DNA from 2 places in the Massilia varians genome. Region 2 is predicted to be linked to the other one. Evidence: riboswitches for the same ligand, from Rfam matches in the RefSeq annotation. Region 2 holds a riboswitch; the other holds the start of a gene.
What was found. Region 2 has a riboswitch for thiamine pyrophosphate ahead of MasN3_RS17815 (TonB-dependent siderophore receptor). Riboswitches for the same ligand answer to the same signal wherever they lie in the genome.
Positions count from the first base shown of each region.

Region 1 (3,408 bases), 2.7 Mb from region 2:
TCTTCGTTGCGGGCGACCACGATCTCGCCGTTCTCGCCATACCAGGCCGGGATGCGGTGGCCCCACCACAACTGGCGCGAGATGCACCAGTCCTGGATGTTGCCCAGCCACTGGTTGTAGGTGGTGGTCCAGTTCTCGGGCACGAATTTGATCTCGCCGTTCGCCACTTTTTCGAGCGCGACTTCGGTGATCGACTTGCCCGGGTTGAAGGTGCCTTCCGGCGCCGGTTTGCTCATGGCGACGAACCACTGGTCGGTCAGCATCGGCTCGATGACGACGCCCGTGCGGTCGCCGCGCGGCACCATCAGCTTGTGCGGCTTGACCTGTTCCAGCAGGCCTTGGGCTTCCAGGTCGGCGACGATCTGCTTGCGCGCGGCGAAGCGGTCCAGGCCCTGGTACTGGCTCGGGCCGTTCTCGTTGATCCTGGCGTCCAGGGTGAAGATGTTGATCGGCGCGAGCTGGGCACGCTGGCCGACCGCGTAGTCGTTGAAGTCGTGGGCCGGGGTGATCTTGACGCAGCCGGTGCCGAATTCCTTGTCGACGTAGCTGTCGGCGATGACGGGAATCTGGCGGCCGGTCAGCGGCAGGTCGAGCAGCTTGCCGTGCAGGTGGGTATAACGCTCATCGGTCGGGTCCACGGCCACGGCGACGTCGCCCAGCAGGGTTTCCGGACGGGTGGTGGCGACGGTCAGGTGGCCCGAGCCGTCGGCGAGCGGGTACTTGATGTACCACATCGAGCCGTCTTCTTCCTGCGAATCGACTTCCAGGTCCGAGACCGCCGTGCCCAGCACCGGGTCCCAGTTGACCAGGCGCTTGCCGCGGTAGATCAGGCCCTGTTCGAACAGGCGTACGAAGACTTCCGACACGACCTTCGAGCGGGTCTCGTCCATGGTGAAGTATTCGCGCTTCCAGTCCGGCGAGGTGCCCATGCGGCGCATCTGGCCGGTGATGGTGTTGCCCGACTTTTCCTTCCACTCCCAGACCTTCTCGACGAAGGCTTCGCGGCCGAGGTCATGGCGCGAGATCTTCTGCGCGTCGAGCTGGCGCTCGACCACGATCTGGGTGGCGATGCCGGCGTGGTCGGTTCCCGGGATCCACGCGGTGTTATAGCCGCGCATGCGGTAGTAGCGGGTCAGGCCGTCCATGACGGTCTGGTTGAAGGCATGGCCCATGTGCAGGGTGCCCGTGACGTTCGGCGGCGGCAGCTGGATGCTGAACGACGGCTTGCCGTCTTCCATGGTGGCGGTGAAGTAACCGCGCTGTTCCCACTCGGTGCGCCAGTATTGTTCAATGTCTGCGGGCTCGAAAGACTTGGCAAGTTCCATGATGTGGTGAATTAAAAATTGTGCGAAAAGAACCATTATAGAGTAGATGGCGCTATAATCCGGCCCGCTGCGTTCCGGAAAGCCGGACGCGGCACACGCTAGGGGTCCTGCTGTCGCAAACGCGACACGCGGGTGAGAAATACCCTCCGAACCTGATCTGGATAATGCCAGCGAAGGGAAGCAGTCAGAACACGGCCCAGGGCGCGCATGCGCCTGCCTGGCCGATCCTGGCACACTCCTTTGCTGGCTCCGCAAAGGAGCCACATGAACGCACCATTGAAGTTTGAAGCCGCGACCGCCATGGTCGACCAGGCGGCGATCGCACCCTTCCCCAACTCGCGCAAGGTCTACATCGAAGGCAGCCGGCCCGACATCCGCGTGCCGATGCGCGCGATCTCGCAATCGCCGACGCCGGACAGCTTCGGCGGCGAGGCGAACCCGCCGCTGTTCGTCTACGACACCTCCGGGCCCTACACCGACCCGGCCGCCAGCATCGACGTCCGCCGCGGCCTGGCCACGCCGCGCCTGCCGTGGATCCTCGAGCGCGGCGATACCGAAGAGCTCTCCGGTCCGACGTCGGAATACGGCAAGGCGCGCCTGCGCGATCCGGCCTTGAGGGCGCTGCGCTTCGAGCTGCAGCGCACGCCGCGCCGCGCTAGCCGCGGGCGCAACGTCACCCAGATGCACTATGCGCGCCAGGGGATCGTCACGCCCGAGATGGAATTCGTGGCCCTGCGCGAAAACCTGCGCCGCAAGGAATACATCGCCTCGCTGGTCGATTCCGGTCCGATGGGCGCACGGGTGGCCAGCCTGCTGTCGCGCCAGCACCCGGGACAATCCTTCGGGGCCAGCATCCCGCAAGAGATCACGCCCGAATTCGTGCGCGACGAGGTGGCGCGCGGCCGCGCCATCATCCCGGCCAACATCAACCACCCGGAGATCGAGCCGATGATCATCGGCCGCAACTTCCTGGTGAAGATCAACGCCAACATCGGCAACTCCGCGGTGACGTCGTCGATCGGCGAGGAAGTGGAGAAGATGACCTGGGCGATCCGCTGGGGCGCCGACAACGTAATGGACCTCTCGACCGGCAAGCACATCCACGAGACGCGCGAATGGATCATCCGTAACTCGCCGGTGCCGATCGGGACGGTGCCGATCTACCAGGCGCTGGAAAAGGTCGGCGGCAAGGCCGAGGAACTCACCTGGGAGATCTACCGCGATACGCTCATCGAGCAGGCCGAGCAGGGCGTCGACTACTTCACCATCCATGCCGGCGTGCGCCTCGCCTATGTGCCGATGACGGCGAAGCGCCTGACCGGCATCGTGTCGCGCGGCGGTTCCATCATGGCCAAGTGGTGCCTGGCGCATCATCGGGAGTCGTTCCTGTACACGCATTTCGAGGACATCTGCGAGATCATGAAGGCCTACGACGTGTCCTTCAGCCTGGGCGACGGCCTGCGTCCCGGCTCGATCTACGACGCCAACGACGAGGCCCAATTGGCCGAACTGAAGACCCTGGGCGAACTGACCCAGGTCGCGTGGAAGCACGACGTGCAGACCATGATCGAGGGTCCGGGCCATGTGCCGCTGCACCTGATCAAGGAAAACATGGACCTGCAGCTCGAGCAGTGCAGCGAGGCGCCGTTCTACACCCTGGGGCCGCTCACCACCGATATCGCGCCCGGCTACGACCACATCACCTCGGGCATCGGCGCCGCCACCATCGGCTGGTACGGCACCGCCATGCTGTGCTACGTCACGCCCAAGGAGCACCTCGGCCTGCCGGATAAACAGGACGTCAAGGACGGCATCATCACCTACAAGATCGCCGCCCATGCGGCCGACCTGGCCAAGGGCCACCCCGGCGCCCAGCTGCGCGACAACGCCTTGTCGAAAGCGCGCTTCGAATTCCGCTGGGAAGACCAGTTCAACCTCGGCCTCGACCCCGACAAGGCGCGCGCCTTCCACGACGAGACCCTGCCCAAGGAGTCCAGCAAGGTGGCCCACTTCTGCTCGATGTGCGGCCCGCATTTCTGCTCGATGAAGATCACACAGGAGGTGCGCGCATACGCGGCCGCCA
Region 1 covers NZ_AP026966.1:1,215,240-1,218,647, forward strand. Annotated here, with positions in the region: gene MasN3_RS05620 (valine--tRNA ligase) at 1-1,325, opposite strand, end outside; TPP riboswitch at 1,416-1,521, shown strand; gene thiC (phosphomethylpyrimidine synthase ThiC) at 1,590-3,408, shown strand, end outside.
Region 1: it holds a riboswitch for thiamine pyrophosphate, as region 2 does, so the genes downstream of both, thiC (phosphomethylpyrimidine synthase ThiC) here and MasN3_RS17815 (TonB-dependent siderophore receptor) in region 2, are expected to answer to the same signal.

Region 2 (3,408 bases):
ATCTTGTAGTGCCTGTCAGGCGAAAACAAAAAGTCGCAAAAGAAGCAAAAAATAAGCAAGAATAAGCAAGACGAACCACGAGAGAGAGACAACATGAACGCAACCCGTCCCAGCGGTTTCATTCACATTCCCCAGCGTTCTCCGTATTACCACAGTACCAGTTAGCCTCCCGGTTAATTGCATGGCAGAATGTGATTTCTGCGATGCAAGTCCTTCACGTTCGAAGGGCATCGAAGATAAAGACAGTGGCGCCGTCGTGGCGCCCGCAACTTTACGCCGACTGGAGCGCTCACATGATTTTCGCTCACCTTACCAAGGGTTGGATCGCACGCCGCAGCCAGACCACGCCTGCCTCGTGGATGCTGAGCATCGCGCGCAGCCTGCGCGTGCTGCGCTACTGGCGCGAGCACCAGGCCCTGTGCCGCCTCGACCTGGTGCGCCGCTTCGTCGCGGCCGCTCCCAACGACGACCTGTTCCACCACCTGAGCCATCGCAGCTACCTGTCGCGCGACCTGAGCGCGCGCGAGCGCGTGCAGTGCGTGCTGTCGCACTACCGCTTCGAGGACGCCGCGTTCAGCAATGCCTACCACCAGGCCGTCTACGGCGGCGGCGGACTCACGCTGTGGCAGCACACGTCCCTGGGTGAAAGCGGCGAGCACAACTTCCTGCTGCGTCTCGAGATGGCGCCGCGCCACGACGCCGAGGGCGACCTCACCATCTCGCTGGTCGCCGACGGCAAGTACCTGCACCGCCTGTCCTATACCTGGATCGACGGCCAGCTGGCAGGCAGCGAGCTGCCGACCGTGCCCTTCGTCACCCGCAACCAGGGCCGCTGGACCGATTCCGGCGCCGCCTTCGACGCCTTCGAAGAAGTCTTCCCCAACAACTCGCCGAGCTTCTTCTGCTTCGCCGCGATGCAGGGCGTGGCGCAGGCCCTGGGCATCGACTAGGTGGTGGCCATCAAGTGCACCTCGCACATCGCCTACGATCCCCTCGACGTGAAGCACTTCGAGAATGCCTACGACGGCTTCTGGAAGATCCTTGGCGGGGTCGAGATGCCGGGCCGCAGCTACCTGATCCGCCTGCCCTTCTATCTCAAGCCGCTGGCCGACATGCCCTCCAAGCACCGCAAGCGCGCCGCCCAGCGCCGCGAATTCTGGCGCGCCATCGGCGACTCCACCCGCAGCACCATGCTGCGCCACATGGTGCCGGCGGTGGCAAGCCGGGACCGCACGGTCAACTCGCCGGCCGTGGCCGAGGCATAGCGCCCAGCCACGGATGCACGCGCCGGCGCAAGCCCGGCTTGCCACATTCGCCACACCCGCCCGGGTCCGTGGTACACTGCCGCCTCGCTAGGGGTCCTGGTGTGCGCAACAGCGCGCTGCCGGGTGAGAGATACCCTTCGTACCTGATCTGGATAATGCCAGCGAAGGAAAGCGCAACGCAGTTCCCATCCTTGTTTGCCCTTCCCCCACGTTGGCTCCGGCTTTTTTCATTGAAAGCAGCGCGCCATGTTCGACGTGGCGCGCGAAGACGAGCAAACCATGACATCCACGCTGAAGTATTCCCTGATTGCCTGCGCCATCCTGCAGGCCTTCTCCACCACCGCATCCGCCCAGGACACCGAAGGCATGGCCTCGGTGGTCGTCACCGGCAGCCGCTGGGTCGGCAGCGAGCGCGCCAGCATCGGCGGCTTTTCCGACGCGCCGCTGCTCGACACGCCGGCATCGATCACCGCCATCAACCGCACCCAGATGCTGGACCTGTCGATCCGCAACGTGACCGATGCCGCCCGCTACGACGCCGCGGTCGGCGACGCCTACAACGCGGTCGGCTATGCCGAGCAGTTCTCGATCCGCGGCTTCGCCCTCGACAACGCCACCAGCTACCGCAAGGACGGCATCGCGATCTCCGCCGATACCCAGATTCCGCTGGAGAACAAGGAACGCATCGAGGTGCTGCGCGGCCTGGCCGGGCTGCAGGCCGGCGTCGCGGCGCCGGGCGGCATGGTCAACTTCGTCACCAAGCGCCCCACCAACGCGCCACTGCGCTCGGCGCTGGTGGAAGTGAGCGAGCGCGGCACCCTGCACGGGTCGATCGACCTGGGCGGGCGCTTCGAGGATCGCCGCTTCGGCTATCGGCTCAATGCCGCCGCCGAAGACCTGAAGTCCTACGTGCGCGGCGCCGACGGCGAGCGCCAGTTCGTGTCCGCCGCTTTCGATTGGCAGATCAGCCCTGACGCCCTGCTTCAGCTGGACCTCGACCACCAGCACAAGGCGCAGATCACGGCGCCCGGCTACCAGCTGCTGCGCAACGAAGTCCTGCCGACCGGCGTCTCGGCCAAGACCCTGCTGAACGACCAACCCTGGACCAGGCCGGTGGAGACCGACAGCAGCAATCTGGGCCTGCGCTTCGAATACCGCCTCAGCCAGGACTGGAGCGCGACCGTCAACGCCAACAAGCACTGGTTCAAGCGCGACGACTACACCGCCTTCCCCTACGGCTGCAGCAACGAGGGCGACGGCTTCTATCCGGGCTACTGCTCGAACGGCGACTACGACGTGTATGACTACCAGAGCGTGGGCGAACGCAGGACGCCGTGGGGCCTGCAGGCCAAGCTGCAGGGCCGCTTCGCCACCGGCGCGGTGCGCCACCAGCTGACCGTGGGCGCTGCCCTGTCCGAGCGCCACGACAGCTTCGGCGAGTACGTCTACGACTACGCCGGCTACAGCAACATCTGGAACAACCGGGCGGTCGATCCGGCTCCCGGCAACCCGCGTACCGGCCCGGTGATGGAGCGCCGCAGCGACCGCGAGAGCGCGCTGTTCGTGCAGGACGTGGCGACGCTGTCCGACAAGCTCACGCTGCACACCGGCCTGCGCTGGGTGAAGCTCAAGCGTGACGAGCTGGCCGAGATCGAGCAGGGCTGGGTGCATGCCGACGATTCCTTCGTGCTGCCGAGCGTCGCCCTGGTCTACAAGCCGGCGCGCGACTGGAGCGTCTACGGTTCGCTGAGCCACGGCCTGCAGCATGGCGGCATCGCCGAGATGGGCACCGCCAACGAAGCCAGCGTGCTGCCGCCGAGCCGATCGAAGCAGGTCGAAGTGGGCGTCAAGGGCGTGGTGGGCAACGCGGTGATGCTGTCGGCCGCCGCCTTCGACATTCGCCAGGGCCTGGAGTACGTGAATGCCGCCAACCTGTTCGTGCGCGCCGGCCAGCAACGCCACCGCGGCGTCGAACTGGCGGCCCAGGGCAAGCTGAACGCTGACCTGAACTACAGCCTGTCCCTGATGGCGCTCGACGCCGAGCAGACCGGCACCGGGGACGTCGATGTCGAAGGCAAGCGCGTGACCAACGTGCCGGAGTTCCGTTCGACCGCCTGGGTGGAATACGCCGTGCCGGCGCTGC
Region 2 covers NZ_AP026966.1:3,954,221-3,957,628, forward strand. Annotated here, with positions in the region: gene MasN3_RS17805 (DUF535 family protein) at 294-950, shown strand; gene MasN3_RS17810 (DUF535 family protein) at 954-1,265, shown strand; TPP riboswitch at 1,345-1,452, shown strand; gene MasN3_RS17815 (TonB-dependent siderophore receptor) at 1,512-3,408, shown strand, end outside.